3 regions of the Parvibaculum lavamentivorans DS-1 genome follow, and region 1 is predicted to be linked to each of the others. Evidence: riboswitches for the same ligand, from Rfam matches in the RefSeq annotation. Region 1 holds a riboswitch; each other region holds the start of a gene.
What was found. A riboswitch is a leader RNA that binds a small molecule or an ion and turns the genes downstream of it on or off. The one in region 1 is predicted to bind cobalamin.
Positions count from the first base shown of each region.

Region 2: another riboswitch for cobalamin. It lies ahead of PLAV_RS19840 (acyl-CoA thioesterase); the one in region 1 lies ahead of PLAV_RS04125 (TonB-dependent receptor plug domain-containing protein).
Region 3: another riboswitch for cobalamin. It lies ahead of PLAV_RS02585 (ABC transporter substrate-binding protein); the one in region 1 lies ahead of PLAV_RS04125 (TonB-dependent receptor plug domain-containing protein).

Region 1 covers NC_009719.1:875,145-885,710, forward strand. The annotation lists gene PLAV_RS04110 (DUF2946 family protein) at 1-175, opposite strand, end outside; gene PLAV_RS04115 (enoyl-CoA hydratase/isomerase family protein) at 246-1,055, opposite strand; gene PLAV_RS04120 (enoyl-CoA hydratase) at 1,169-2,014, shown strand; gene PLAV_RS04125 (TonB-dependent receptor plug domain-containing protein) at 2,077-4,056, opposite strand; cobalamin riboswitch at 4,193-4,431, opposite strand; tRNA gene PLAV_RS04130 (tRNA-Pro) at 4,507-4,583, opposite strand; tRNA gene PLAV_RS04135 (tRNA-Gln) at 4,764-4,838, shown strand; gene PLAV_RS04140 (flavin-containing monooxygenase) at 4,928-6,559, shown strand; gene PLAV_RS04145 (osmoprotectant NAGGN system M42 family peptidase) at 6,562-7,677, opposite strand; gene ngg (N-acetylglutaminylglutamine synthetase) at 7,701-9,419, opposite strand; gene PLAV_RS04155 (N-acetylglutaminylglutamine amidotransferase) at 9,454-10,566, opposite strand, start outside.
Region 2 covers NC_009719.1:660,714-671,279, forward strand. The annotation lists gene PLAV_RS03045 (sensor histidine kinase) at 1-30, opposite strand, end outside; gene hisS (histidine--tRNA ligase) at 472-1,992, shown strand; gene PLAV_RS03055 (ATP phosphoribosyltransferase regulatory subunit) at 2,085-3,263, shown strand; gene hisG (ATP phosphoribosyltransferase) at 3,260-4,237, shown strand; gene PLAV_RS03065 (TSUP family transporter) at 4,242-4,988, shown strand; gene PLAV_RS03070 (SDR family NAD(P)-dependent oxidoreductase) at 4,971-5,798, opposite strand; gene PLAV_RS03075 (flavin-containing monooxygenase) at 5,795-7,138, opposite strand; gene PLAV_RS03080 (TetR/AcrR family transcriptional regulator) at 7,233-7,850, shown strand; cobalamin riboswitch at 7,880-8,081, shown strand; gene PLAV_RS19840 (acyl-CoA thioesterase) at 8,246-9,043, shown strand; gene metE (5-methyltetrahydropteroyltriglutamate--homocysteine S-methyltransferase) at 9,102-10,566, shown strand, end outside.
Region 3 covers NC_009719.1:542,827-553,392, reverse strand. The annotation lists gene PLAV_RS02600 (diiron oxygenase) at 1-928, shown strand, start outside; gene PLAV_RS02595 (ABC transporter ATP-binding protein) at 1,042-1,821, opposite strand; gene PLAV_RS02590 (FecCD family ABC transporter permease) at 1,821-2,822, opposite strand; gene PLAV_RS02585 (ABC transporter substrate-binding protein) at 2,824-3,732, opposite strand; cobalamin riboswitch at 3,813-4,013, opposite strand; gene PLAV_RS02580 (glutathione S-transferase family protein) at 4,114-4,755, shown strand; gene PLAV_RS02575 (glycoside hydrolase family 17 protein) at 4,752-5,720, opposite strand; gene PLAV_RS02570 (HU family DNA-binding protein) at 5,836-6,177, opposite strand; gene PLAV_RS02565 (ribonucleotide-diphosphate reductase subunit beta) at 6,320-7,279, opposite strand; gene PLAV_RS02560 (ribonucleoside-diphosphate reductase subunit alpha) at 7,374-9,359, opposite strand; gene pip (prolyl aminopeptidase) at 9,691-10,566, shown strand, end outside.

The sequences.
Region 1 (10,566 bases):
TCTTCGCCTCGCCACCCGAACAGATGACGGTTTCGAGCAAGTCCTGCGTGGCCGTGCTGGAAAGCTGGAAGGCGAGAGGCGCCGCGACGTGAAGGAAGATCGCCAGAAGGGCGAGCAAAGGCCCGGCGCCAAAGCGCGCCCGCCGGTTCAGCCCATATGACGAATTCGTCCCCATGACGACGATCCTAACCGGGCGGCGCGACGGAGGCTATGACCATTGCGCGCACATCTTGTCGCAGTTGGGGTCATTTACCTTTGAATTTGGGTTCCCGCTTGTCGAAGAAAGCCTTCACGCCCTCGCGGACATCGGCGCTGGGGTTCGTGACCATGACGGAGAGGGCGGCATCGCCCAGCGACTGTTCGAGCGACAGCGTCTGGCCCCGCATCATCATGGACTTGGCGAGGCGGACGGCGAGCGGCGCGCGGGCAGCAAGACCTCGCGCAAGCTCCATCACACGGGCCTCGAGCGCGGCGGCGGGAACGACCTCGGTGACAAGGCCGAGATCTTCCGCCTCGTCCGCACTGTAGACCTCGGCGAGCATGGTCATCTTGAGCGCGAGGTCGAGACCCATGAAGCGGGGAAAGAACCAGGCGCCGCCCTCATCCGGCAAGAGACCGAAACGGCCCGATGTATCGCCGAGCTTTGCCGTGTCGGCGGCAATCCGCATATCGCAGGAGAGAGCAAGCGTGAGCCCGCCCGCGACGGCGGGGCCGTTCACCATGGCGATGGTCGGCTTGTCGAGGCGCGAGAAGGCGAGGATGACGCGATGCATGCCGTCGCGCATTTCGCGGCCATGCGAAAGCTGCGTCTTCATCAGCGCCTCATGCTCCTCGTCCGCGCCGCTGATATCGCCACCGGCGCAGAAGCCGCGCCCGGCGCCTGTAAGGATGAGGCATCGGAGATCGTCGTCGCGGAGATAGATGTCGAGCGCCTCGACGAGTTCCGCGCAAAGCAGCGTCGAATAGGCGTTCATTTGAGCCGGGCGATTGAGCGTCACTTTCGCAATGTGAGGCTCGGGCGTCTCGAAAAGAATTTCGCGGAAATCGGCGGCCATTTCGGTTCTCCCCGCTGGTTTTGCTTCGACACTTCTCAAAGGGTGCAAGCTTCTGCTTATACTGACGCAAACGGCATCGACAAGAAAGCCACGTGGAAACGAGGGAGGAAATCATGAGCTATGAAGACCTGACATATGAAGTGAAGGACCGCGTCGCGACCCTGACGCTCAACCGGCCCGACAAACTGAACGCGTGGACGGGAGCGATGGAAAAGAGCGTGAAGAAAGCGATGGCGGCCGCCGTCGCCGACGATGATGTGCGCGTCATCGTCATCACGGGCGCGGGCCGCGGCTTCTGTGCGGGCGCGGACATGAACCTGCTGCAGTCGATCAAGGCGGAGACGTGGGAGGATCGCGAGCTGGCGACTGCGGCGCGCGAGGAGAAGTTCGACTTCAGCAGCGGTCTGGGGCCGGACGTATCGCCTCACTATGGCGGCCGCTTCGGTTATCTGATGCAGGTGAAGAAGCCGATCATCGCCGCGATCAACGGCCCGGCGGCAGGGCTCGGCCTCGTCTTTGCGCTTTACGCCGACATGCGCTTCGCAGGCTCCGAGGCGAAATTCACGACCGCCTTCGCCAATCGCGGCTTGATTGCGGAACATGGCATCTCATGGCTGCTGCCGCATCTCGTCGGCCCGGCCCATTCGCTCGACCTGCTGATGTCCGGCCGCAAGGTGATGGCCGACGAAGCGGCGCGCATGGGCCTCGTCAACAAGGTGTTTCCGCAGGAAACCTTCATGACGAATGTGATGGACTACGCGAAGGTGCTGTCCGAGACAGTATCGCCGCGCTCCATGGCGGTGATGAAGGCGCAGATATGGAAGGCGCTGTTCCAGAACTTCAACGATGCACTGGAAGTGGGCGACAGCGAAATGCAGAAGAGCTTCGGCAGCGCCGACTTCAAGGAAGGCGTGGCGCATTTCGTGGAGAAACGCGTGGCGAATTTCACGGGACGGTGAGGCAGGACAAAAAGGAAAAGGCGCGGGAGGTTCGCTCCCGCGCCTTTTGTTGTGGCCGTTCGTCAGAACGTGAAGACGACGCCTGCCAGTGCTTCGATACCGGCTGCTTCCAAACCGTTGACCGGTTCATAGCGTGTATCGAGCAGGTTGTTCACACGTGCCGTCAGCGTCACATTGTCGGTCAGCTTGTGCGAACCGGCGATGTTGACCACGGTATAAGGCCCCGGATCGAGGAAGAAACCGAAGGAGTCGCGCGGAATGTCGCGGTAGATATCCACCCATTGCACATTGGTCGAGAGGACCGTGCCCGCGACCGGCTCCCAACTGCCGGTGAAGCCGATCAGGTGGCGAGGCCGCCTGGTCATGGTGGTCACGAACGGATCGGCCTTGAAGATCGTCAGCGTGTAGTCGATACGCGCTGTGACTTCAGGCGAGGGCTTGAACTGGATGAAGGTCTCGATGCCCTTCGCATCGAACTTATCGACGTTGACCGCGCTCGAATTTCCTACAAGGTCGAACTCGATGGAAATCGCGTCTTCGACTTCGCTGTCGAACCAGGTGACGCCGGCCAGACCGCGGCCTTCCAGAAAGCCCTGCTCGACGCCGACTTCCCAGGCCTTGCTCTTTTCGGGCTTGAGGTCCGGATTTCCGGTGTACTGCGTGATGGTTCCGAAGAAGGCATTAATTTCCTGTCCGTAACGCTGATAGAGCGACGGCGTCTTGAAGCCTGTGCCGTAGGAGAAGGTCAGGCGCGTGTCGGTTTCAGGATGGTAATAGCCCGGAGCGATCGTGAAGGTGAAGCGGTCCTCCATGTCTTCCGGCATGTCGTAGCGCGTGGAGACGGTGGCAAAGAAACGCTCGCCGAAGGTCATGTGGTCGCTGGCATAAACCGCGAACGCGTCTGTGTCGGCGTCAGATACCGGCGTAACGATGAAGCCGCCGAGATCGCGGATACCGCTCGATGAATATTCGTCCCGCGTGTAGCTCGCGCCCGCCGTCAACAGATGCTGCGGATGAATGTCGAAGGCATTGTCGAAGCGGACCGTAACCGTCTTACCTTTGTAGTCGACGTCGCTCAGATAGATCGAGCCGCCGGGATCGGGCTGGTCGTCGAGAAACGATTTCTGGTTGGTAATGCCGGCGGAGAGTTTCGGCCGCCACTTATTGTCGAAGAAGCTGCCGGAAAGGTCGCCAGCCATGATGAGACGGTTCGAATCATAGGTGCTGTCGAAGTTCTGATAGACCTGAACGAAACCGGCGTCTGAACCGTCATCGTCAATGTCCGTCTCCGACTTCGTGTATTGAATGAAAGCCGAAGCGCTCAGGTTTTCATTGAGCTTCGCGCCGATGCGGCCGGAGACGGAGCCGACTTCATTGCCGTCCTTCTCCTCGCCACGCGCATCGCGCAGCCGGGTGGGTGTCGCATCCGAGCCGTTTGTCGCTTCACGCGAGAGGGAGAGGAAGTAATCGACACCGTCGAGACTTCCGCCCGTCGACGCATGTGTATTGAGCGTTCCGAGCGTGCCGCCTTCGACTCGCAGGCTGGTGACGGGTGCGCCGGCACCCGTCTTCGTGATGATGTTGATGACGCCGCCGATGGCCTGGCTGCCATAGAGCGCGCTTTGCGGACCGCGCACCACCTCAATGCGATCCACATTGTCGAGCGGTATGTTGGCGAGATTGGCGGCGCCGCCCGGAGAAGCCGAGTCGTTGATCGGCAGCCCGTTGATCATGACCAGCGTCTGGTTGGAATTGGCGCCGCGCGTGAAGACGGAGGTCTGCCCGCCGCGGGGGCCGGACGTCGCCACATGGAGGCCCGGAACCGACCGCAGCGCGTCGGTCAGGTCGCGATACTGGAAGGTTTCGATCTCTTCCGCCGTAACGATCGTGAAGGAGCTTGCAACTTCCCGGGTGGGAAGGGGTTCGACACCGGCCGAAATCAGAAGGTCCGGCAGTTCGGTCGTCTCTTCGGCATGTGCGGGCATCGCCGCGAACGCCAAAAGGGTAAGGGCAGCATAGGCCCCCCAGCCTGTCTTTTTCATAAACTAGGTCCTGTCTCTCTGGCGCGGCCGCCCCGGCCGCATGGCGCCGGTGCAGGGAGAGAGACAGAAAAACGGAAGACCCGAATGCGAGAGGCACACAGGGCGCACCGTCCCCCTGGCAGACCCCCGGCCACGGCAGATGACGAACTCGGTGGCAGGTCTCCTGGCTCACGGGTCATCGGCCTCGTTCCGTCTTCCCGGAATGCCCGCCCTCGAAAGGACTTGGGTATCCAGTGACACAGGTGGAACGCGACCTCGCCGCTTACAGTTGCGGGGGCAGCCAGGGCATTGGCGAAGATGCCTCACCCTGTTCCCTCTTGCCTCCATGCACCGCCATGACGGGCGGCACGTGGAACCATCGAGCGGGCGCATCATAGGGCGGGAAAGGGGCGTGTCAAACCGGCGGCAAGCGCGCGGCGACAGGGCCTTTTATGTCGGGGAAATTTCGAATGGTCGGAGTGAGAGGATTCGAACCTCCGACCCCCTCGTCCCGAACGAGGTGCGCTACCAGACTGCGCCACACTCCGTATCCAATTCGAGGCGGCGTTATAGCCCTCAAATCGGGGCCGGGCAAGGGCGAACACTGGCGCTTTTTGCCCTTTCCGCGCGCCTTCGGGGCGGGGCCGGGCCGGTTGCGCGGCGAGAACTATGCCGGTATCTTCCGCCGCATTTCGCGAGGCAGGCCACCCGAAGGCCCCGAGCCCTGCTGGGGCGTAGCCAAGTGGTAAGGCAGCGGATTTTGATTCCGCCATTCGGAGGTTCGAACCCTCCCGCCCCAGCCAATCCCTCCTTCTCTCCGGCACCCTCTTTCCTTGTGCCCGCCGGGCCCCGGGTTAAGATTACCCAACAAGAAAAACCGGGAGGATGCGTCATGGCTCGTGAAGCGAGTGCGTCCGCGCAGGCGGGCGGGGAGGAATTCGACGCGGTGGTGGTCGGCGCGGGGTTTGCCGGCATGTACATGCTGCACCGGCTGCGAGACCTGGGCCTCACCGCGCGCGTTTTCGAGGCGGGTGACGGCGTCGGCGGCACCTGGTACTGGAACCGCTATCCGGGCGCGCGCTGCGATGTCGAAAGCCTCGAATACCAATACGGCTTTTCCGATGAGATCCAGCGCGGCTGGACATGGACCGAGCGTTACGCGGCGCAACCCGAAATTCTGCGCTACCAGAATTATGTCGCCGACAAGCTGGACCTGCGCCGGGACATCCGTTTCGAAACGCGGGTGACCTCTGCGATATACGACGAACGCGCGGGCCTCTGGACCGCTGAAACGGATCGCGGCGACCGCGTCTCGGCGCGCTTCTGTATCATGGCGACAGGCTGTCTCTCGGCCGCGCGGGTGCCCGACTTTCCAGGGCTCGCCGAATATGAGGGTGCCTGGTACCACACAGGCGACTGGCCGCATGACGGCGTCGACTTCACGGGCAAGCGCGTCGGTGTCGTCGGAACGGGTTCATCGGGCATCCAGAGCATTCCGCTCATCGCCGAACAGGCATCGCACCTCACCGTTTTCCAGCGCACGGCGAACTTCACGCTGCCCGCCGGTAACCGCCCGCTGGCGAAGGAAGAGGTGGAAAAATCGAAGGAGACGCTGCTGCAGGACCGTGCCCATGCGCGCACGACCGCCGGCGGCATCATCTGCTTCGAATATAACGAGGCGCTGGCTGCCGACATGACGCCGGAAGACCGCTTCCGCGAACTCGACAGCCGCTGGCACAAAGGCGGCTTCGCCTTTCTCGGCGCCTATGCCGACCTGATGGCGACGCATGAGGCAAACGACATAGCGGCGGACTACGCACGCGCCGAAATGCGCAAGGTCATCAAGGACCCGAAGATCGTCGACATTCTCCTGCCGGACGATCACCCCGTGGGCGTGAAGCGGCTCTGCCTCGACACGCATTATCTGGAAACCTTCAATGAGCCGCATGTCGACATCGTTGATGTCCGCGCCGCGCCGATCGAGCGGATCACGCCGAAGGGGATCGTCAGCGGCGGCAAGGAATATGAACTCGACTGCATCGTCTTCGCGACCGGCTTCGACGCCATGACCGGCGCGCTCAACAGCATCGACATAGCGGGCCGGGGCGGCATCAGGCTGCGCGACAAATGGGCGGCGGGACCGCGCACCTATCTCGGCCTCGGATCGGCCGGCTTCCCGAACCTCTTCTTCATCACCGGCCCGGGAAGCCCCTCGGTGTTGAGCAACATGATCGTTTCAATCGAACAGCATGTGGAGTGGATCGGCGATTGCATCCGCAAGCTGACGGCGGGGAACATCCGGTCGATAGAGCCCCGGCCCGACGCCGAGGATCTCTGGGTGGAGCATGTCAACGAACTGGCAAACGAGACGCTCTATCCGCAGGCGAATTCCTGGTATATGGGCGCGAACATTCCAGGCAAGCCGCGCGTCTTCATGCCTTATACGGGTGGTGTCGGCGTCTATGGCGAGAAGCTCGCCGAAGTGGCCGCCGCCGATTACGAGGGTTTCGCGCTCGGCTCCTGACGCTAGTTCGGCTCGCCGGTCGGCAGGTCGTCGAGGGGGCCAAGCGCTTCCCTGTCGCGCCGGAAGAGCGGCTTCGACTGCATATAGAGCACGAGCAGGCGGGAGAGCGCTTCCAGCGAACTGAGATGCACCCGCTCATAGCCATGCGATGCATCAAGGCCGAAGCAGAGGAGGGCGGTGCGAATGTCGTTCCCTGCTTCAAGCGCCGCCGCCGCATCGCTGCGGTAGTAGCGAAACACATCGCGCGCGTGCTCGATGTCGTGCTGCTCGCAGAGCCCCAGCAGACTTCTCGTCAGATGCCAGTCGAAAGGCCCGGACGAATCCTGCATCGCGACGGTAACGCCGTACTCGCTTGTATACTGACCCGGCGCAACGGTGCCGTTGTCGATAGATACCATTTCCGCGACATCGCCATGCAGCACATGCGATGAGCCGACGCCCACTTCCTCGGAGATGGTGAACAGGAGATGACAGTCGATGGGCAGCGTCACCTCCGATTGCGTGACGGCCTTGGCGGCGGCAAGCATGGAAGCCACACCCGCCTTGTCGTCGAGATGCCGCGAGGTCACGAAGCCGGTGTCGGAGAACTCCGTCTCCGGGTCGATCGAGATCGTGTCGCCGACATGGATGCCGAGCGCACGGGTCTCGGCTTCGCTCCCCGTCCTTGCGTCGATACGCAGCTCCAGGTTGCTCCATGAAGCCGGCTGCGTGTCGATCTCCTCGTTGAACGTGTGGCCGGAAGCCTTGAGCGGCAGGATGCTGCCGCGATAGCGCGCGCCGCCATCTGCATAAATCGTGCAGCGCGCCCCTTCGGCAAAACGCGCGGACCACGTACCGATGGGAACGACCTCAAGGCGGCCATTCGCCCGGTAGCCCTTGACCATTGCGCCAAGCGTATCGAGATGCCCGATAATGGCGCGGTCGGGAGAATGAAGGCCGCCCTCCAGATCCGCGCGGATTGCGCCACGTCTCGTAAGCTCGAAGTTGATGCCGAATTTCTCCAGCTCTTCGCAGACGAGCCCGACGATCATGTCGGTCATGCCGGAGGGGCTCGGCGTTTCCAGCATGCGCTCCATTACGTCGCACATATAGTTGCTATCGATACTGAGGTTCTTCATTCTTCCTCGCGCTTGCGTCACGGTCAGGGCTTGTCGTATCGCGTCTCGGGGAACAGGAAGTCGACGAAGCGTTCTACAGTCGGCGCGGGCCCGTGATTGGCAAGTCCCGGCCGCTCATTCGCTTCGATCACGCGGTAAAAGGGTCTGTTCGGCGCCTCGACCATGAAGTCGAACCCGACGACAGGCATTGAAAGCGTACGCGCCGCGAGGATCGCCGCCTCGCCAAGCGCCGGATGAAGTTGCGGCGTGACATCATGGATGGTGCCGCCGGTATGAAGGTTCGCGGTCTTGCGCACGGCGAGCCGCATGCCCTCGGGCAATATATCGTCGCATGTGTAGCCGGCATCTGCGATGCAGCGTTCCGTTTCCGCGTCGACCGGTATCGAGCCTTCGCCGCCCGTTGCGGCGGCCCGACGGCGGCTCTGCTTCTCGATAAGCGTCGAGATGCTGTGGTGGCCGTCTCCGATTACTTCCGCAGGACGGCGCAAGGCTGCCGCGACGACGGCGCTGTCGATAACGATGATTCGCAAATCCTCGCCCTCGACGAATTCCTCCAGGATGACCTGATCGCATTGCTCGCGTGCGATTTCCACAGCACGCTCGACGGCTTCCATGCTTCGCAGGTCGACGAACACACCGCGCCCCTGCTCGCCGCGCGCGGGCTTGGCGACGATGCGCTTGTGCTTTTCCAGAAAGTCTTGATTGATCTCGCTGCTTCCCGCGAGAACCTGGTCGGGCACGTCGATGCCCGTGCGCTGCAAGAGGCGCCGCGTCAGCGCCTTGTCGTCGCAGCGGCTCATGGCGACGGCGGATGTGAGGTCGCTGAGCGACTCGCGGCAGGAAATGCTGCGCGACCCGAGTGTAAGGGTAAAGAGGCCCGCCTTCTCATCCTCGACATCCACAGCCACACCGCGACGCCGCGCTTCGTCGATGATGACCCGTGCATAGATGTTCAGTTCGTGCCCTGGCGGCGGGCCGATATAGAGAGATTGGTTGATCGCATTGCGCGTCTTGACGCAGAAGACCGGCACACGCTCGAAGCCGAGCTTTTCGTAAAGATGGATTGCGCTTCCATTGTCGTGCATCACCGACAAATCCATGAACCTGCAGCCCTGCCGGCGCAGCAGTTCCGCGAGTTCCGTCGTCAGTGCCGCGCCGACGCCGGGCCACGCGGCCTGAACGTCGACCGCCAGCGCCCAGAGGCTGGAGCCGGCTTCGGGATCCTCGAATGCGCGACGATGATCGACACCCATGACCACGCCGACAACATGTCCCGGCGTGGCGGTGTCTTCTGCCACCAGGACGAGATGCGGACTGTCCGGCGAAAGCTTGTCGAGAAAACCTTTCTCAATCGGCACCATGCCGCGCCCGCTGTAAACCCGATTGATGTCCGGAAGATCCTCCGGCCAAGCGCTCCGAATGGAAAAGCCGAGTGGTGGATCGCGATCCACTTCTTCTTCAAGAGCGAGGCGATAGGTGTGAGAGGGATCGAGGAAAAGAGCTTGCGGCTCCAGCGACAGCATCACATGCGGCTCGCGAACGTAAAAGGCGATGTCGCGCTTGCCCTCGCTCTCGGCCAGCAATGTCTCCGCCAATTCGCGCGGGCCGCTGAAGGTTTGCCCGAAGAGTAGCCGCCCCCAGCCGCAATCGAGCGCCACGCTCGCCCGCGTCAGTTCGCTGCCGGTGCCACCGGCATCCCACTGCCGCAGGGAGAGCGAAGCCGGATCGCGGCTGTTGGTCATCGGGGTCTTCCTTGTCTCGCCCATCGCCATGTGATCAGACCGAATGCGACTGCAGCCACAGCTCCAGAAGGCCGATCTGCCAGAGCTTGGAGCCGCGCAGCGGTGTGATGTGTTCGGATGGATTGGCGAACAGTTCTTCGAGATAACCCTGATTGAAGAGCCCCCGTTGCTTTGCCGCATCGGTGCTCAACGCATCCCGCACCATGGCGAGATAGGGCCCATCCAGATATTTGAGCGCGGGAACCGGAAAGTAGCCCTTCGGCCGGTCGATCACGTCGGCGGGAATAACTTTGCGGGCGACCGTCTTCAGAATGCCCTTGCCGCCATCGGCAAGCTTGTGCTGAGCGGGTATGCGCGCCGCAAGCTCCACAAGTTCATGATCGAGAAAGGGGACGCGCGCCTCAAGTCCCCAAGCCATCGTCATGTTGTCCACACGCTTCACCGGATCGTCGGCGAGCATGATGGTGGTGTCGAGGCGCAATGCCTTGTCCACGGCGTGTTCTGCGCCGAGGCGGGAGAACTGATCTTCGATGAATTCTTCGACGAAATGTCCGTCGTGATATTGCGGCTGGACCGTCCGGCGATATTCGTCGAAATCGCGGTCGAAAAAGGCCGCTGCGTAATCGCTTGCCGGCGCGTCTGAATTGGCGAGCTTCGGGTACCAGTGATAGCCGGCAAAAACCTCGTCGGCGCCCTGGCCGCTCTGTACGACCTTCACATGCTTTGCGACTTCCTGCGACAGCAGAAAGAAGCCGACATTGTCATACGACACCATGGGCTCCGACATCGAGCCGATGGTGCGGGGGAGCGCATCGAGCAGCTCGCTTGACGGTACGAAAATCTTGTGATGCTCCGTACCGAAGTGCTTCGCGACAATGTCGGAATATTTGAACTCGTCGCCGAGCTCTCCATTCGCGGCTTCAAAGCCGATAGAGAATGTATTGAGCGATTGCTGACCGGCCTCGGCAAGAAGGCCGACAATCAAGCTTGAATCGACACCACCCGAAAGCAGAACCCCGACAGGTACGTCGGCAATCATTCGCCGGTCGACGGCGGCGATAAGCGATGCGTGCAGCATTTCCGCCCAATCGCCTTCACTGCGCATTGCGTCTTCCCGGGAGCGCTCATAGCCGAGTGACCAGTAGAC
Region 2 (10,566 bases), 210 kb from region 1:
GCCGCCTGCGAAACCGGAGCTGTTGCTCATTGCGATGCCTGGACGTGCCAAGATCTGACCTGCTTTCGCCCCCCAAGGGCCCCGCAACCTGATTCATATTAGTGCGCGCAGACGATTTGCCGCGCCGTGTGGGTTAACGTTCCGCTTATTTGGTAAACAGAACGTAAAGGGATCGGCTATTTTGTGGTTTCAAAATTTAGACACACAAAAGCCATAATTGGACCCTTACGGAAATTTTCTTTTATTTCAATAAGTTAAGTAGAAAATGCTGCCCGCTTGGGGAAAACGACGGTTTTCCTCAGGCGCCCATTCTGAAAACCGTTTCGTTGCCGAAAAGAGGATGCCCGAGGCTCCTTTGTACATTCATTCCGCTCAGTGATTCGCCGCCAGCGGCAGGGGCGCCGGAGCTTGTGAGGCGGGGAGCGATGGGCTAGGTATGCGCCCGCGCGGTTTCCCTGAGATTCAAGGCCCATGAACAAGAGCCAGAAGAGTTTCCGCCCCAAGGCGCGCGTGCCGAAGGGGCTTCGCGATATGTCCGCCGGCATGGTCCGCGCGGAAGAGCGCATGCTTGCGCGCATTCGCGAAGTCTATGAACGCTACGGCTTCGACCCGCTGGAAACCTCCGCCTTCGAATATGCCGATGCGCTCGGCAAGTTCCTGCCGGACGAAGACCGCCCGAACGAGGGCGTGTTTTCCTTTCAGGACGATGACGAGCAATGGCTGGCGCTGCGCTACGACCTGACGGCGCCGCTCGCGCGCTATGTCGCGGAAAATTACGACGCGTTGCCGAAGCCCTTTCGCCGCTACCAGACGGGGCCGGTGTGGCGGAACGAAAAGCCGGGGCCGGGCCGCTTCCGCCAGTTCACGCAATTCGACGCCGATACCGTGGCGGCACCCGGCGTCGCCGCCGATGCCGAGATGTGCATGATGGGCGCCGATTGCCTTGAGGCGCTCGGCATTCCGCGCGGCAGCTATCGCATCCGTGCCAACAACCGCAAGGTTCTGGACGGGTTGCTTGAGCGGATCGGCATTGCCGGCGAGCCGGGCAGCACGACCTATATGACGGTGCTGCGCGCCATCGACAAATATGACCGGCTGGGCCGCAAGGGCGTGGAACTGCTGCTCGGGCCGGGCCGCAAGGACGAGTCCGGCGACTTCACCAAAGGCGCAGGCCTGTCGCCCTCGCAGATCACCGCCGTGGTCGACTATGTGGAGTCCGGCGTCGGCGAAGGCGCAAGCGACCGCAAGCTCGTGCTCGACGGCTGGCGCAATGTCGTCGGCGAGAGCGCCATCGGCCGCGAAGGCCTCGACGAGCTGGCCGAAATGGACGCGCTGTTCACGGCGGCGGGCTACGGGCTCGACCGCATCGAATTCAACTCATGGATCGTGCGCGGGCTCGGCTATTACACCGGCCCGGTTTTCGAATCCGACCTTCTTTTCGAGGTGAAGGACGAGAGCGGCAATCCCGTGCGCTTCGGCTCCGTCGGTTCGGGCGGGCGCTATGACGGGCTCGTCGAACGCTTCAAGGGCGTGAAGGTGCCCGCGACCGGCTTTTCCATCGGCGTGAGCCGCTTGCAGGCAGCGCTCGAACTTCTCGGCAAGCTCGACGTCGAAGACGTGCTGGCGCCGGTCGTCGTGCTGACCCTCGATGCGGAGAACATGGCAGGCTACCAGTCGATGGTGTCCGAGCTGCGGGCGGCGGGCATCCGCGCCGAGCTTTATCTCGGCGGCTCCGGCATGAAGGCGCAGCTCAAATATGCCGACAAGCGGGGCGCCCCCATCGCCGTCATCGAGGGCGAGGACGAGCGGATGAAGGGCGAAGTGACGCTGAAAGACCTCATCCTCGGCAGCGAAATGTCGAAGGAAATCGAGGACAACGCGGCCTGGCGCGAGGGCCAGCCGGCGCAGGTGGCCGTGCCCCGCGCCCGCCTCGTGGAAGAAGTGATGGCGATGCTCGCCCGGCATCGCAGCGTCCGGGGCCATCACGGCTGAAAAAGCCGCCATCCTCCACGCTCGATATTTACCATTTCCGTGATAGATAAGGCCCCGTCCGAAGGGTTCGGCCGGGCCGGGAAGTAACCGATATGTCGTCAACATCCATGGCAGCACTGGACGGAGAAGGCCTCCGCGCCCGCGAGGCGCTGGCGGTGGCCGTGCGCGCGGGCTTCGAGGGCGCGGGCTATGCGCCCGTTTCCGCGCCCGTCATGCAGCCCGCCGATATTTTCCTCGACATGTCCGGCGAGGATATCCGCCGCCGCATGTATGTCTTCGCCGATCCGGCGGGCGAGGAATTGTGCTTGAGGCCCGAACTCACCATTCCCGTCTGCCGCCTCTATCTGGAAGGCGCGGGCGGACCGAAGAAACTCTGCTCCGTCGGCGCGGTTTACCGCTACCAGCAGAAGGGGTCGGCGAAGCTGCGCGAATTCACGCAAGCGGGCCTCGAATGTCTCGACGCGGCGGACGCGGAAGCGGCGGATGCCGAGGTGATCTCGCTCGCCGCGCGGGCGCTGGCCGATGCGGGCCTGAAAAATTATGAAATCGAAATCGGCGATCTCGCGCTGTTCGATGCGCTGGTCGATGCGCTCGACCTGCCGCCCGGCTGGCGCTCGCGCCTGAAGCGGCACTTCTGGCGGCCGGATTATTTCCGCGAATTGCTGGCGCGGCTCGCGGCAGGAGATGCAGGCGACGAGACGGGCGACAAGCAGGCGCTGATCTCGGCGTTGGCGGGCCTCGACGAGGAGCGCGCAAAGGATGTGATCGAGGATGTGCTGAAACTTGCGGGCATTGCGCCTGTCGGCGGCCGGACGGTGGAAGAAGTGGCCGAACGACTGCTGGAGCAAGCGGAGCTGGCATCCTCCAGCGTGCCACGCGCGGCGGCCGAACTCATCTCGGGTTTCCTCGCCGTATCGGGCACGCCGAAAGAGTGCATCGCGCGCATCAAGGCGTTGACGGGCGGGGCAGGCGTCTCCATCGACGCGGCGATTGCGCGCTTCGAGCGGCGCATGGAACTGACGGCGAAAGCGGGGCTCGATCTTTCCCGCGCACATTTCGCCACCGGCTTCGGCCGCAACATGGCCTATTACACCGGCTTCGTTTTCGAGTTCCGCGTGGCGGCGCTCGGCGTCGATGCGATGATCTGCGGCGGCGGACGGTATGACGATCTCCTCTCGGCGCTCGGTGCGGCATCGCCCGTGCCCGCGGTGGGCTGCGCGGTCGGCATCGAGCGGCTGCTCGCGGCCGTGGCGAAGGAGGCCGGCAAATGAGCGGCAAACTCGTGATCGGCCTGCCCTCCAAGGGAAGGCTCCAGGAAAATGCCAATGCCTTCTTCGCGCGTGCGGGGCTGAAAGTCCGGCAGGATGGCGGGCGCGGTTATACCGGCCGGCTCGACGGCATGGCGAATGTCGAGATCGCGTTTCTTTCGGCATCCGAAATCGCCGGGCAATTGGAGCAGGGCATCATTCACCTCGGCGTGACGGGCGAAGACCTGATCCGCGAGAAGCTCTCCGCGCCCGAACGCGACGTGGAGCTGCTGCTGCCGCTCGGCTTCGGCCATGCCGATGTCGTGGTTGCCGTGCCGCAAAGCTGGATCGATGTCGCGACCATGGCCGACCTCGACGACGTGGCGCTCGCCTTCCACACGAAGCGCGGAAGGCGGCTGCGCGTCGCGACCAAATATTTCAACCTGACGCGGAGCTTCTTCGCCGAGCACGGCCTGACGGATTACCGCATCGTCGAAAGCCTCGGCGCGACCGAAGGCGCACCGGCGGCGGGCACGGCGGAAGTGATCGTCGATATAACGTCCACCGGCGCGACGCTGGCGGCGAATAATCTGAAGATCCTCGACGACGGCACGATCCTGAAGAGCCAGGCGAACCTTGTCGCGAGCCTGGGTGCTGAATGGAGCGATGCGGCGCTGAAGGCGGCGGGCGAAATTCTCGACCGCGTCTCGGCACAGGCGCGCGCGGCCAAAGTCATCGAAGTCCGCTTCGCGGGCGAGGGCGACGACGCCGCGCTGCTGGATGAACTGAAGAAACGCTTCGGCGTGACGCTGCCCTTCGGCAATGGTGTCGCACCCGTGCGCATCGCGCATTGCCCGGAGGCCCGGCTCTACGATCTCGTTGCCTTCCTCTATGCGGAAGGCCGCGACACCGTAACGGCGGTGCGCGCGGATTATGTGTTCGAGGCGAAGAACCCGCTGCGCGAGCGGCTTGTCGCGCGGCTGAAGAACGGAAACTGATTTCATGACCGCTACTCTCGCCTTCACAACGGCCATTGTGGTTCTTGTGACGGCGACGCTTTCCGGCATTTTCGGAATGGCGGGTGGCATGATCCTGATGGGTTTTCTGACCGCCGCCTATTCGGTCGGTGCCGCGATGATGCTGCATGGCGTGACGCAGGCCGTGTCGAACGGCTACCGCGCCATCATCAACCGCAAGGACATCGTCTGGCCGATCGTCGCGACCAACATGGCGGGCGGCGTCGCCGCACTTGTTCTCTTCCTGCTGGTGAGCTTCGTCCCGGACAAGGCGACGGTCTTTCTCGTTCTCGGCGCCATCCCCTTCGTCGCCTTCTCGATCCCGAAAAGCTGGGGCCTCGACGTGACGAAGCCCGCGGTGGCGATTGGCGGTGGCTTCGTGGTGACGGCGCTGACGCTGACGGCGGGCGTCGCCGGACCCATCCTCGACATCTTCTTCGTGCAGAGCCCGCTGACGCGCCACCAGATCGTCGCGACCAAGGCGGTGACGCAGACGCTGCAGCATCTGACGAAGCTGCTTTATTTCGGCGTGCTCGCCGCGCATCTGCTGCCGGATGCGGATATTCCCTGGTGGATCTATGTGATGGTGGCGCCGCTCGCCATGCTCGGCACGACCTTCGGCAAGATGCTGCTCGACCGCATGAACGACGGCCAGTTCAAGAACTGGAGCCGGTACATTCTCTACGTGCTGGGCGCCGTGTTGATCGTGCGCGGTTTAATGCTGCTGGGCTGAGAGGTCCTTCCGGGCGAGAAACTTCCGCCGACCCTGTTCGCCGAGCTTCTCCATGAGCGGCAGGATGGGCCGGATCATCCACGGAAACGAACCGAACAACCGCGCCATGAGGCTGGCACTCCAGGGCGAATAGACTTCGAGTCTGCCCGTGTCGATGGCCTTGAGCGTCGCGGCGGCGATATCTTCGGGCGTCATCACCCTGTCGACGAAATTGAGCACCGAGCCGCCATGCAACGCCTCGTGATGAAGCATGGGCGTGTCGACGGCGGCAGGATAGACGCCGGAGACTTTCACGCCGAGCGGCGCAAGTTCCTGATGAAAGCCGCAAAGGAAGCCGCGCAGGCCGAACTTGGAGGCGGAGTAGATGGCGCTGTCCTTGAGCGAAATGACGCCGCCGAGGGAGACGGTGGCGACCATCGCACCCCGCCGGCGGGCGATCATCAGCGGTGCCGCGGCGCGCATGAGCCTGATCGGCGCGCGAAGATTGATTTCGAGATGAAGGTCGAGCGCCGCCTGATCGAGGCCGGTCACGGCACCCGGCACGACGATGCCGGCATTGTTGACGAGCACGTCGAGATCGGCGTGTTCTCTGCCGAGCCGGTCGCAGAGCCGCTCCACCTCCTCCCGCGAGGAAAGATCGCAGAGTATCTTTTCAGGCGCGGCGCGGAGAGTGGCAGCAACCGCATCGAGCGGCGCCATTTCACGGTCCACAAGGATGAGGCTGTAGCCGCGAGCATCGAGCGCCCGCGAAATCGCCGAGCCGATGCCGCCGCCTGCGCCCGTAATCAGCGCCTTGCGCGAGATGCTCATGCCGCCGCCCTTGCGCGCGAGACGCGCAGCGCGTCGAAACAGCCATCGGCAAGGTTCGGCCAGCCGAAACGCTTGCGGATGCGTTTCATCTGTTTGCGGTAGGCGTCGATCTCGACATAAGTGGCGTGGCGGGACGAGCCGACGAATTTGATGCCGCCCGTCAAATCCGGCCGGTCTGTGGCGATCAGCTCATCGAGTGCGGCATCGCCTTTCGTACGCGCCATGATGGTGCGGGCGATGAGGTCGGCCATTTCGTCGAAGAGCTTGTAGGCACCGCCATTCGTTTCCATGAAGCCGAGCGCGTAGAGCGAGGGATGCTCGCGGCTGAAAAGGTTCATATAGAGATCGGGCTTGTTGCCCTTCCACGAGAAGAGGGCCGGATCGACATAAGGCACCTTCCACGTATAGCCCGTGGCGCAGATGATGAGGTCGATCTCCTCCGAGGTGCCGTCCTTGAAATGAACCACCTTGCCCTCGAAGCGGGCCACGTCCCGCTTCGCCTTGATGTCGCCGTGGCCGAGATAGTGCAGAAGCTGCGTGTTGAGGATCGGGTGTGTTTCGAAGAGCCGGTGGTCGGGCTTCTGCAAGCCGAGCCGAGTGATATCTCCATTGAGGATGCGCAGGATGACGCCGAAGATGCGCTGCGTCAGCCACATCGGCAGATGCGGACCTTCATGTGCGACGACATCCGCCGGAATGCCGAAGAGGTGCTTCGGCAGGAAGTGATAGCCGCGCCGGAGGCTGATGAAGGCGGCATCCGCGCCCTTCGCCGCGTCGCAGGCGATATCGCAGCCGGAATTGCCGGCGCCGATCACCAGCACGCGTTTGCCGCGGAACTCGTCCATCGAGCGGAAAGTGACAGCGTGACGCATCTCGCCCGTGAAGGTGCCGGGATAATCCGGCATCGCGGGATGCCAGTTTGTGCCGTTGGCGCAGACGAGCGAGCCGTAGGTCTTGGTCTCGCCGGTCGAAAGCGTGACGGCCCAGGTGCCGTCCGGCTGCAAATCCGTCTTCTCAACGGATGTGTTGAAGCGAATGTGCTCGCGCAAGCCATAAGCATCGGCGAACAGCCGCATGTAGCCGTGAATCTGCCTGTTGGAGGGATAGTCCGGATAGTCGTCCGGCATCGGGAAGTCGTGATAGTGCGACTGCGTTTTCGACGAGATGAAATGCGCCGAGTTGTAGACGGGCGAGCCCGGATTGCTCTGGTCCCACAAGCCGCCGACATCCGAATGGCGCTCATAAATGTCGAAGGGAATACCGTGCCGCAGAAAGGTGCGGGCGAGGCTGAGCCCCGCCGGACCGCCACCGACAACACAAACACGTCCGATCTCGCTCATGACCCGCTCCCAGAATAAAGTGAATAATCCTCACATTTGTGATAAGTGATAATCCCTCATATTCTCGCTGGCAAGAAAAATCGAAGGAAGCGGCATGATCCTCGCAACAACGCGCCGCCAACCGACACAGGCCCGGGCGCGCGAGCGCGTCGAACGCATCCTGACGGCGGCAACAGAATTGATCGCGGAAACGGGCAGCGATGCCGTGCGGATGACGGAAGTCGCCGAACGGGCCGGTGTGCCCATCGGCTCGCTCTATCAGTATTTCCCGGACAAGCCCGCGATCCTCAGGATGCTCGCCATGCGCGTCATGGAGCGCGTGCGCGACGGACTGAAGCAAAATCTCGACGGTGTCGGAAGCGCCGCCGACGCGCTTGCCCGCGTCGATGCGATCATGACCGGATATTACGGTCTCTTCCTGACCGAGCCGGTGACGCGCGATATCTGGTCGGCGACGCAATCCGACAAGACGCTGCAGGAACTGGACATCGCCGACAGCCGCGAGAACGGCCGCATCTTTTTCAGCGCGTTGAAACATCTCGTGCCGAGGCGCGAACATGCTCGCCTGCAAGCAGCGTCCTTCCTGCTGATGCAGCTCAGCGGCGCGGCGGTGCGCCTTGCCATCGCTGTCGACCGGGAAGAAGGCGACCGCCTTGTCGAGGAATACCGCCTCATCATGCGGCGCGAGCTGGAAAGCCTCTTCGATAAATGACGCCGGTTGCAACCGGCGGCAAGCTCGCCTAGCATCCGCCCCGCAATGGTTCCGAAGGCGAATAGCCGGAGGATGAAAAGGGAACCCGGTTAAATACCGGGGCTGCCCCCGCAACTGTAAGCAGAGAGTTCTGCCCAACCACGCCACTGGCGCTCCACCTCGGAGGCCGGGAAGGCTGGGAAAGAACAGTGACCTGCGAGCCAGGAGACCTGCCATTGCCCGTCAACGCGAACCGATGGGGCGGGGTGTCCCCTGGAGGAATGGATGCAGACAGGATCTGATCGCCGGCATTGTGTCCGGCCTCTCTTCATCGTGCCGTGGCATGCGCCGCGGCTTGCATTTTCCCATACGTGTCCGCTGACGGATTTTCCCGTGGTTCCAGCAAGGACACAGTCATGGAAGATCTGCTTGCCGTTTGCGCACCCACGCGCCTGCCCGCCATCCCTTTTACCCGATTAGCCGAACTCGTCTTTCCCGAACAGACGAACCATCACGGCACGCTGTTTGGCGGCGCATCGCTCGCGCTGATGGACCGCGCCGCCTATATCGCCGCGACGCGCCTGACACGGCGGAAAATGGTGACGGCGGGATTCGACGGCGTCGAATTCGGCCGGCCGGTCCTGCCGGGAGAACTGGCGGAGGTGACGGCGACGGTTCGCAAGACCGGCCGGTCGTCCGTTGTGTTCGACGTCGAGCTGCTGGCCGAAAACCTGCTCACCGGTGAGCGGGAAAGAGCCGTGGGCGGCACCATCGCGATGGTCGCGCAGGGCAAGCATGACGACGAGCCGCTGCCCATGCTCGTTGCCGCGCCCCCGCCGCACCCGGGGCTCACCAGCTTCGTCGAAGTCGTCTTTCCCGATGCCGCAAACCACCGCGACATTCTGTTCGGCGGCAACGCGCTGGCGATGATGGGGAAGGCTGCCTTCATCGCCGCTACACGCCACTGCCACCAGACGGTGGTCATGGCCGCTTCGGAGCGCATCGACTTCCGCGCACCCGTGAAAGTCGGCGCCTTTGCCGACGTCACCGCCCGCATCGTCATGACGGGGCGAAGCTCGATCTGCGTCGAGGTCGAACTCGTCGCGGAGGAGGCGCTGAGCGGCGAACGCGAGCTGAGCGCGCGCGGCCGCTTCGTCATGGTGGCGATTGGCGGGAATGGACGGCCCGTTGCCGTGCCCCCACGCGCCATCTGACACCCATCCATCCCGATTTTCCGCCTGCGTGACAGGCACAACGACAGGAGATTTGTCCATGACATTGACCAGCACTCTCGGCTATCCGCGCGTCGGCCCGCATCGCGAGCTGAAGGCCGCGCTTGAAACCTATTGGCGCGACGGCGAGGAAGCGCCGCTTCTCGATACGGCAAAGTCACTGCGCCGTGCCTCGTGGCGGCTTCAGAAGGAACACGGGATCGGCCATATCCCGTCGAACGATTTCACGCTCTACGACCATGTACTCGACACGATCTGCATGACGGGTGCGGTGCCGGAGCGGTTCGCTGCGGGAGCGGAAATCGATCTCGCCACCTATTTCGCGATGGCGCGCGGCGCACAGGACGGCACGCGCGATGTGGCGGCGATGGAGATGACCAAATGGTTCGACACCAACTACCACTACATCGTGCCGGAATTTTCTCCGGAGACGAATTTCCGGCTGGCCTTCACCAAAGCCATCGATGAATTTGCCGAAGCGAAGGCGCTTGGTGTTCACACGCGGCCGGTTCTTGTCGGGCCTTTCTCGTTCCTGAAACTTGGCAAGGCGACGGTGGCGGGCTTCGACCCGCTCGACCTGATGGGACGACTCCTTCCCGTATACGAAAACGTGCTGAAGCGTCTCGCCGAAGCCGGTGCCGATTGGGTGCAGATCGACGAACCCTGCCTGGTGCTTGAACTCGGCAGCGGCGACCTTGCGAAATGCCGAGCGGCCTATTCGGCTCTGTCGGCCGCCGCGCCCTCCCTGAAGCTGATGGTCGCGACCTATTTCGGCGCATTGCCGGAAGCCTCGCTCGAAACGGCAATGGCGCTGCCGGTTGCCGGTATCCATCTCGACATGGTGCGGGGACGCTCCCAATACGAAGCGGCGCTCTCGGCCCTGCCGCGCGACAAGCTGCTGTCGCTCGGGCTCGTAGACGGGCGCAATATCTGGCGGACGGACATGGAAGCGGCGTTGACGCTGGCTGAGCGCGCCGTGCTGACGCTCGGGCCCAAGCGCGTCATGATTTCGGCGGCCTGCTCGCTGCTGCACGTGCCCTTCAGCCTCGCCGGTGAAAAATCGCTCGATCCCGAATTGAAGAGCTGGCTTGCCTTTGCCGAGGAAAAGCTCGGCGAACTTGCCGTGCTGGCGCGGGGCGTGAAGGAGGGCCGCACCTCGATCTCCACCGAACTGGCGGAGAACGCGGCATTGTTCGAGGCGCGGCGCAATTCGCCGCGTATTCACAATCCAGCTGTCCGCGCGCGGGTGCGGGATATCGATCCCCATGCCGACCGGCGGGGCCGCCCCTTCGCCGACCGGCAGTCTATCCAGCAGAAGCGCTTCGGCCTGCCGAAGCTGCCGACCACGACCATCGGCTCGTTCCCGCAAACCTCGGATGTGCGCAAGGCCCGCGCCAGCCTGCGGCGCGGCGACTGGAACGAGGCGCAGTATGACGCCTTCATGAAAGCCGAAATCGAAAAGACAATCCGCCTGCAGGAAAGGATCGGGCTGGACGTGCTGGTGC
Region 3 (10,566 bases), 330 kb from region 1:
CATGAAGCGGCAGACCGTGGTGCCGATGGATTTCGTGCTGGAACTGCAGACGCCCATCGCCGACCGGCTGAGCGAGGAAGAGAAGATCGCGCTGTCGAACGAAAGCGCGCGGTGGATGCTGTCGTCGATCCTGCATGGCGAGGCAGGCGCGCTCGCGCTTTCCGCCAGCCTCTGCCACATATTGAAGGACCCGGGCGCGCAGGAATATGCGGCGAACCAGACGCGCGAGGAAGCCCGCCACGTGACGGGCTTTGCGAAATATATCGAGGCGCGGTGGGGGAAGCCGCTGCCTGTCGGCCCGACGCTCGGCAATCTCCTCACCGACATCGTGAACGCGCCGGAGGTCTACAAGAAGGTCGTCGGCATGCAGATGCTGGTGGAGGGGCTGGCGATGGGCGCCTTCGCCTCGCTCTATTCCTATTCGCACGATCCGCTGCTGCGCCATCTCTGCCAGCTCGTGATGACGGACGAAGCCTTCCACCACAAGTTCGGGAAAATCTGGGCGGACCGCACGGTGCCGCATCTGACCGAGCAGGAGCGCAACGTCATCGAGGACTGGGCGGCGGAATGTTTCCAGACGCTGCTCTTCAACCTTGCCAACCCGGAACAGAAGAAGGTGATCTATGCGCAGTTCGGCCTCGACTGGGAGGAAGTGCTGCATGAGGTGCTGAAGAGCCGGACCGACGAGAAGCGCCGCAAGGCGATGTCGAACCAGACGAATATCTTCCGGGTGCTGACCAAGACGCTGCTGAAGGCGGGCATCATCACCGACCGGACGAAGGGTTTCTATGCGACCTATGTCGACATGGACGAACTGCGCAAGGAAGGCGACGAGATGATCGGCGATTCGATTGCCGAGGACGGCATCGAGTATCTGAAGCGGGTGAATTTTTCCGGTGCGGGGAGAGCGGTGAGCGCGGCGGAGTAGTTCGTATTTTTAACGGATATTGCGTTCGTTGCGTTGAATGCGGCGACCCCGCCCCGAAATTCGCAGGGCGAATTTCGACCCTCCCCCAAGGGGAGGGTGGGAAGGAAGGGATTTCAGTCGAGCGAGTCCGTGCGGGCGATGGGGAGGACGTAGCTTTCCCGGCCCTCGCCGCCCGTGAGGGCACGGATGCGATAGGTTTCCTCGAGATTGGCGGGCGTCAGGACTTCATCCGGGCGCCCGTCTGCTTTTACGGTGCCGCCGTCGAGCAGGATGAGGCGGTCGCAATAGCGCGCGGCGAGAGAGAGGTCGTGGAGGACGGCGACGACCATGCGCCCCTCATCGGCATAAGCGCGCAAGACTTCCATGATGCGGATCTGGTGATAGGGATCGAGCGAGGCGACGGGCTCATCCACCAGCAGCAGCGGCGCTTCGACGGCGAGCGCACGGGCGAGCAGCACGCGGGCGCGCTCACCGCCCGAGAGGGTGAGCACATCGCGGCCCCGGAAGCATTCGACATCGGCGAGCGACATGGCGCGGGCAATGGCAGCTTCGTCTTCGGGCGCAGGCGCGCGGAAAGGTGCCAGATGCGGCAGGCGGCCGAGCGCGACGAGGCGGGAGACTTCGAGCGGCCAGTGACTGCCGGCGCCTTGCGCGAGATAGGCGATGGCGCGGGCGCGGGCACGCGGCTCCATCGAGGAGACGGAGGCGCCGTCGAGCTCGACGCTGCCGGTGAAGGGAATGAGGGCGGCAGCGGCGCGGACCAGCGTCGTCTTGCCGACGCCGTTCGGACCGATGAGGCCGATGAATTGCGCGCCGGACGCTTCGAGCGAGACGCCGCGCACGACATGGGTCTGGCCGAGGGAGGCGTGGAGATTTTCGATCGTGAGGCGCATTACTGTGCCTCCTTCCGGGTTTTCAGGATCAGCCAGAGGAAGAAGGGCGCGCCGATGAGGGCGGTGACGACGCCGAGTTTCGGCTCGGGGCCGTTAACGGGGATGCGCACCAGAAGATCGGCAGCGAGGACGAGGGCCGCGCCCGCCAGCGCGCTTGGCAGCAGCAGCGACGCAGGCCGGGGACCGACAAGCGAGCGCATCAGATGCGGCACGACGAGGCCGACGAAACCGATGACGCCTGTGACGGAGACGGCGGCGCCGACGGCGAGGCCCGTGCCCGCGATGGCGCGGAGCGTGACGGAGCGGCGCGAAAAGCCGAGCGTGGCCGCCGTGTCCTCGCCGAGCGAGAGCGCATCGAGCGCGCGGGCGGTGGAGGCGACGAGAAGCCAGCCGGCGCACATGAAAGGAATCACGAACCAGACCTGCGCCATGCTGCGGTCGGTCAGCGAGCCGAGCATCCAGAAGACGATTTCGAGCGCGGCATAGGGGCTGGGCGAGAGGTTGAGCGCGAGCGACGTCAAGGCGCCGGTGAAGGCGGAGATGGCGACGCCTGCGAGGATGATGGTGACGATGGACGGGTTTCTGCCGGCCAGCAGATAGAGCGTGGCGAGCGCCGCGAGCGCGCCCAGGATGCCGCCGATGGGCACGAACATGACGGAGCCGACAGCGGCGCCGAAATAGAAGACGAGGACGGCGCCGAGCGCGGCACCGCCAGAGGCGCCGATGAGGCCGGGCTCCGCCAGCGGATTGCGCAGGAGGCCTTGCAGGCCCGCGCCTGTGAGGCCGAGCGTTGCGCCGACAAGGAGGCCGAGAACCGCGCGGGGGAGACGCACTTCGGTGAGGACGAGCCAGGCGAGGTCGCGGTCGATCTCGCTCATGGTGCGGAATTTGTCGGCGAGGAGTTCGCCGCCGCGGCCGAGATAGACGGAGAGGGCGAAGAGGAGCGCGACGAGGAACGCGAGCGTGGCGCTGACGAGCCAGGTGTTGAGGGGACGGGTCATGTCAGTTACCCCTCCCCAAACGGCCTGCAGCCGTTTGACCCTCCCTCAAGGGGAGGGTGGAAGATTTTGTTTCGTTGCTCGTCAGCATCTCGTCGTGGGCGGTGGCGAGGCGGGCGGCTATGGCGGTGACGAAGCGGGTGCTGCAGTTCCAGTCGCGGGCGGGCAGATCGACTTCATGGGCATAACGCTCACGGTATAGCTTGAGCGCGGGGTGCTGGAGGAGCGCGGATGCCTGCGATGGCTGGCCCGGACGGTAGATGCCGATGGCCATGAGGTCGGGGCGCAGGGCGATCACGTCTTCCAGGCCCGGATAGACGAGGCCGATTTCATTTTCCTCGCGGATCACATTGTCGAAGCCGGTATGGGCGAGGATGTGACCGAGGATGCTGTTCGGGACGACGGCGCCGCCGAGGTCCTGATAGAGGATGGCGGTGGGGCGCGCGGGGCCGGCGCGGCGGGCGGCTTCCATTTCGGCATCGAAGCGCGCGACGAGGGCCGCGCCTTCCGCCTCGCGGCCGAGCGCGGCGGCGACGGTTTCGATGTTGTCGCGGATGTCGGCGAAGGTGCGGGCATCCTTCACGGTGACGACGGGAACGCCGAGGCGGCGGAGAAGATCGAGCGTGAAGGGGGAGGTGTAGCGATGCGCCAGCACGAGATCGGGCGCGAAGGGGAGGATGTCCTCGATGCGGCCGTCATTCGGCGGCACATGCTGAAGGAGATGGGCGACGGCTGAATCATGCGGGTCGCGGCCGAGGCGGAAGACGGATTTGAGCGTGCCGGGGGCGGCGAGCTCGGCGGCGAGAATGTCGGAGCAGAGATTGATGGAGACGACGCGTTGCGGCGCCGCGTGGACCGCGCCCGCCGCGAGGCAGGCGAGGAACGCCAGAATGGCGATGGGTATCTGTTTCATCTCTGCCTTGCGCCTCGTACATCCAGCCTCAAGATGCCGCCGCGCGGAGAACCGCTTCTCCCGGCACACCCCGGCCCGGAGACGGACGACAGCCTGTGGCAGGTTTCCTGGCTCGCGGGTCTTCGCCCTTCCCTGCCTTCCCGGACATCCAGTGGCACAATCGGAAAAAGCTCGCCGCTTACAGTTGCGGGGGCAGCCGCCTCGAAGAAAGAGCATGCGCTCCGGGCGTTCCCTTTTAACCCCGGATTTGCGGCCGGGGCACCATAGGCGGGCGGAGTGTAGACGCTCGGGCGGCGGCGGGCAAAGGGCGGGAAAAGCCTTCCGCATGGCCACGGAAATGCTCTACCTTCGCGGCAAAACAAGACAAGGCGGGAAACAGGGATGCTGACGCTTTATCACTGCAATGGCGCGCGCTCGATGCGGTCGCTGTGGCTGCTCAACGAGATGGGGATCGATTTCGAGCTGAAGGAACTGACCTTCAGCATGGAAGGATTGCGGACGCCGGAGTATCTCGCGATCTCGCCGCTGGGGCGCGTGCCCTGTCTTGTCGACGGAGACGTGGCGGTGTTCGAGTCCGGCGCCATCGCGCAGTATCTCGGCGAGCATTACGACCCCGAAGGGAAGCTGCACCGGCCTGTGGGACATGCCGAGCGGACGGAATGGCTGATCTGGCTTCATTATGCGGAGACAATGGCGGTGCATGGCGCGAGCCTTGTGCAGCAGCGGGTTTTCATTGCCAAGGAAGACCGCTCGCCGGTGGTGCAGAAGCTCGAGTCGCGGCGGCTGGAGAAGTCGCTCGAGGTGGTGGACAAGCATCTCGCGGACCGCGACTACCTGCTGAAGAGCGGGTTCAGCACGGTGGATACGAATGTCGGCTACAGCGTGCATCTCGCGAAGGGATTCGTAAGCCTCGATCCGTTTCCGAATGTCGTGAAATATTATGAGCGGATTTCGGTGCGGCCGGCCTTCATCAAGGCGGCGGCGAGCGTGCCGCTCAACGAGCAGGCGCCGAAGAGAGCCTAATCGAGCTTCGGCAGTTCCTTCATCACCGGTTTCGGTGTGCGGTCTTCCTTGAAGAGGCCCCAATGGGCTTCCTCGGGATGATGGCCGGCGACGGCGCTTTCGTCATAGACGCGCCAGGGCGCATCGAATGCCGAGAAATACGCGAAGGCGAGATTGCGCGACGGCGGCATCTGCCTTGCGAGTTCGCCGTAGAACTGTTTCTGCTTTTCAGGCGTGAAGCCTGCGGCTTCCGGCGCCGTCGGCACGCCCGTCTCCTTGACGAGGATCGGACCGCAGAAACGCTCCGCGGCGAGGCGGGACGTCACCTGCTTCACGAAATCCGCCCAGTTGAAGGGCGGTGCGTCGGCGAACCATTTCTCGAAAACGGGATGGACATTGACCGCGAGGAAATCCAGCCGGGCGAGAAGCGGCGCGGCCTCGGCGCCGTCGAGAAACTGGGCGAAAGGCTCCGTTACCGAGAGCGGGAGACCCGGCGCCTTTGTGCGGAAATTCTCGACGGTGCGCTCCATCTCCCGCCAGTTTGCGCGGCCGCTCAGGACCATCTCGTTGCCGAGGGAGACGCCGACGACGATATCCGGATGCTGCTTCCAGGCGGCAAGCGCGTTGGCGAGTTCGACATCGTCCTCCGGGTCCCACACGCCCATGACGACTGCGCGATAGCCGAGATCCTTCGCGATGGCGGGAATGCGCTCGGCGCCGCTATGGGCGCCATAGGTGATGAGACCGTCGAACCAGGGACGAAGCGTTTCAAGATCGCGGCGGATCGAGACCTCGCTCGCCTGCACGGGATTGCCATCCCAGACTTTCAGGTCGGTCGGCTGATAGGCGATGAAGCGGCCTTCCGCCATCGCATCCTGAAGCCGCGCGAGCGCGGGCGCCGCGTCGTCGCGCTCTGCGCAGACGGGAGCGGCCAGCGCAGGGGCGGCAGTGAGAGTGGCCATGAGAAGAGCGATAATGAAGCGCATGGCCCCATAGCTAGGCCGCCAATGTGGCGATTTCCAGTCACCGGACAAGCAAAAGCCCGGCTCCTCGCGAAGCCGGGCTCTCGTTATTTCAGAGGCGTGCCTGAGCAGCCAAGCCTTAGATGGCTTCCTTCAGGTCCTTCGCGACGCGGAAGGCGACCTTCTTGGAGGCTTTGATCTTGATGGCTTCGCCCGTCGCCGGATTGCGGCCCATGCGGGCGGCGCGCTTGCGCACCTGCAGGATGCCGAGACCGGTGAGACGGACCTTGTTGCCCTTTTTCAGGTTCTTCACCGTCAATTCGACGAAGTCGCTGAAGAGCTCGGTTGCCGCCTTCTTCGAGAGATCGTGCTTCTCGGCGATTTCGGCAATCAGCTTCGACATCGGAACCGTCGGCGCTGTCGGTGCCTTCTTGGCAGCAGCGGCGGCAGGCGCCTTTTTGGCAGCGGGTTTAGTGGCCATGATTTGAATTCCCTCGGATAAGTTCGGACCGATATTCACTGAGTCGCGCGATTCGGCCAAGCGATAAGTTCATATTTGACAGGCATCGGAGCGAAAAACTGTTGAAAAGTGCCTGTGGCACCTGCATTTCGCCATTGCACGCCTATTCGAACGCGTCTTCCCAGCTTCCGCGCGTCGAGGCCTTGGAATATTCCGTCGCGCGATTCTCGAAGAAGTTGGTGTGCTCGATGCCGTTCAGCATCTCGTCCATCCAGGGCAGCGGGTTCTTTTCCGTGCGGTAGATGGGCTGGAGATTGAGCTGCACGAGGCGGCGGTCGGCGATGTAGCGGATGTAGTTCTTCACTTCCTGCGCCGAGAGGCCTTCGATGCTGCCCATCTCGAAGGCGAGGTCGATGAAGGCATCCTCGTGATGGATGATGGTTTCGCAGGCTTTATAGATGTCGCGGCGAAGCTCTTCGGTCCAGATTTCCGGGTTTTCGTCGACGAAGGTGCGGAAAAGCTTCATGGCGGAGACGGTGTGGAGCGTCTCGTCGCGGGCCGACCATGTCACGATCTGGCCCATGCCCTTCATCTTGTTGAAGCGCGGGAAATTCATGAGGATCGCGAAGGAAGCGAAGAGCTGCACGCCCTCGGTGAAGCCGCCGAAGACGGCGAGCGTCTTGGCGATATCCGCCTTGGTCTCGACGCCCCATTCCTGCATGTAGTCGAACTTGGTCTTCATCTGTTCGTATTTCAGGAAGGCCTCGTATTCGGCCTCCGGCATGCCGATCGTGTCGAGCAGATGGCTGTAGGCTGAGATATGGACCGTCTCGATATTGGAGAAGGCGGCCAGCATCATCTGCACTTCGGTCGGCTTGAAGACGCGCGAATAATGCTTCATGTAGCAATTGTTCACTTCGACGTCGGCCTGCACGAAGAAGCGGAAAATCTGCGTGAGCAGGTTGCGCTCGCCCTCGGTGAGCTTTTTCGACCAGTCCTTCACATCGTCGGCCAGCGGCACTTCCTCCGGCAGCCAGTGGATGCGCTGCTGCGTGAGCCAGGCTTCATAGGCCCAAGGGTAGCGGAAGGGCTTGTAGACGTGGCGTTCTTCGAGGAGGGACATGGTGTGGTTCCCGTTTTCTTTGCTGCGGGGCGCGCCTGAATGGGCCAGAGACAATAATGGCCCGGCCTGAAAGCCGGGCCATGATCTTAGCGCCTTACTGACAGGCGAGGCATTCTTCGTAGTCGTTCGATTGCGCTTCGGCGGCGACCTGGTCGAGGGTCAGCACGTCCAGCACCTTGCCGGGCAGGAGCGAGACGACTTCGGCCTTTTCGGCGCGCTGGATCGAGAGCGAGCGGCAGTAATAGAGGCTCTTCACGCCGTGCTGCCAGGCCATGAAATGGAGCTTGTGCAGGTCTCGCTTGTGAACGTCGGCGGCGAGGAAGAGGTTGACCGACTGCGCCTGATCGACGAGGGGCGCGCGGTCGCCCGCATGTTCGATGACCCAGCGCTGGTCGAGTTCGAAGGCGGTCTTGAAGACGTCCTTCTCCTCATCCGACAGGAAATCGAGATGCTGCACCGAGCCACCGTTCACGACGATGGAGGACCAGGTGTCGTCGTCGTTGCGGCCCTTCAATTCCAGCAGCTTCGTCAGGTGACGGTTGCGGACGTTGAAGGAGCCGGACAGCGTCTTGTGGGTGAAGCTGTTGGCCGCGATGGGCTCGATGCCCGGCGAGGTGCCGCCGGTGATGATCGAGATCGAGGCGGTGGGCGCGATCGCCGTCTTGTTGGAGAAGCGCTCGTTGAAGCCGTATTCGGCGGCATCCGGGCAGGCGCCCCGCTCTTCGGCGAGCTTCTTCGAAGCGGCGTCCACGCCTTCCTTGATGCGGGCGAACATGCGCTTGTTCCAGACCTTCGCCATCACGCCCTCGAAGGGGATCATGTTGGCCTGAAGATAGGAGTGGAAGCCCATGACGCCGAGGCCAACCGAACGCTCGCGCATGGCGGCGTATTTGGCGCGGCGCATATCGTCCGGCGCGCGGTCGATGAAGTCCTGCAGGACGTTATCGAGGAAGCGCATCACGTCTTCGATAATGGTCGGATGGTCCTGCCACTCATTATAGGTTTCGAGATTGAGCGAGGACAGGCAGCAGACGGCCGTGCGCTGCTCGCCATGCTGGTCGATGCCGGTGGGGAGCGTGATTTCGGCGCAGAGATTGGACGTTTTCACTTCGAGGCCGGCGAGCTTGTGATGCTCGGGGCGCGCGTTGTTCACGGTGTCCTTGTAGATGATGTAGGGCTCGCCGGTTTCGATGCGCGAGGTGAGGAGGCGAATCCAGAGCGAGCGGGCGGAGACGGTCTTCTGGACCGACCTGTCCTTCGGGCTCTTGAGCTGCCATTCGGCATCCGCCTCGACGGCGCGCATGAAGGCATCCGACACGAGCACGCCGTGATGGAGGTTCAGCGCCTTGCGGTTCGGATCGCCACCCGTGGGGCGGCGCATTTCCATGAATTCCTCGATCTCGGGATGGTCGATCGGGAGATAGACCGCCGCCGAGCCGCGGCGAAGCGAACCCTGGCTGATGGCGAGCGTCAGCGAATCCATCACGCGGATGAAGGGAATGATGCCGGAGGTCTTGCCATTGCCGCCGACCGTCTCGCCGATGGAGCGCAGATTGCCCCAATAGGAGCCGATGCCGCCGCCCTTGGCCGCGAGCCAGACATTTTCGTTCCAGAGGCCGACGATGCCGTCGAGGCTGTCCGAGGCTTCATTGAGGAAGCAGGAGATGGGCAGGCCGCGCTGCGTACCGCCATTGGAGAGGACGGGCGTCGCCGGCATGAACCAGAGCTTGGAAATGTAGTCATAGAGGCGCTGCGCGTGGCCGGCATCGCCCTTGTCGGCATAGAAGGAGGCCACGCGGGCAAACATGTCCTGATAGGACTCGCCGGGCATCAGATAGCGATCGCGGAGCGTTGCCTTGCCGAACTCGGTCAGCAGTGCATCGCGGCCATGATCGACGCGTACAGTCGGGCGGCCGCCCATCTGCACGGCCTGATACTGGTCGCCGAACATCATTTCGGGTTCCGCCACGCGCCGCGATTCAGCGCGCACGCGGCTCACCGCCCGCTCGCCTGTGATAATGGCTGACACACTGGCTTCGACCTCACTCATATCCACCGCTTTCGACGTATCGTTCAGCATTTTCATTCCCCGGTTTGCCCCGCCATGTGGCCATGAAGCAGGCAAAAGATCGCCACCCGGCGGACGGATGACCGTCGCCGTCTTTCCGCCCGAAACAGAGGGCAGGACTCAAGCAATTCCCGTGATTGCGCCGACGCTCTGAGATAATCCCCCGTAGGGCCCGGCGCGTCCAGATATAGTATCCGTCTCTTCCCCGAGGTCAATCAGTAGTGTGCGGTACGCGATAAAAAAATGGTAAACGAGCCCGGCCACATAGTGGCGTGAGGGAGAATTTCCGTTGCATATTCAATGAGTTGATTCACGCGATCCGCGAGTGAGGAGTTCCCGCCCGATGCCCGACACCACGCCAGCCGCCACCCGCCGGACACTCTATCCGGAGATCGAGCCATACCGGACCGGATCGCTCAAAGTATCCGATTTGCATACGCTCTATTTCGAGGAATGCGGCAACCCGAAGGGCAAACCCGTGGTGATCGTGCATGGCGGGCCGGGGGGCGGCACCAACCCGACGATGCGGCGGACGCACAATCCGGACGCTTACCGAATCATTCTGTTCGACCAACGGGGCTGCGGGAAGTCCACACCCCATGCGGAGCTGCGCGAGAACACGACATGGGACCTGGTGGCGGACATGGAGCGGCTGAGGGAACATCTCGGCATCGACCGCTGGCAGCTCTGCGGCGGCTCCTGGGGATCGACGCTGGCGCTTGCCTATGGCGAAACCCACCCTGCCCGCGTCACCGAAATTATCCTGCGCGGCATCTTCACACTCCGGAAGCGGGAGCTCCACTGGTTCTATCAGGAGGGGACGGATGCGCTTTTTCCCGATGCCTGGGAGGAATTCATCGCGCCCATTCCCGAGGCCGAGCGCGGCAACCTGATGGCCGCCTATTACAAGCGGCTCACCGGCGACAATGAGGCGGAGAAGCTTGCCTGCGCCCGGGCATGGAGCATATGGGAGGGGACGACGCTCTCGCTCTATTCCGACCCCGAGCGGGTGAAGCGCTTTGCCGACGGGCATTTCGCCCTCGCCTTCGCGCGGATCGAATGCCACTACTTCATGAACAAGGGCTGGTTCGAGCCGCAGAACCAACTGATCCGCGAGGCCGGCAAGCTGAAGGGCATTCCGGGCGTCATCGCGCAGGGGCGCTATGATGTCGTGACGCCGATGTTCACGGCATGGGAACTCGCCAAGGCCTGGCCGGAA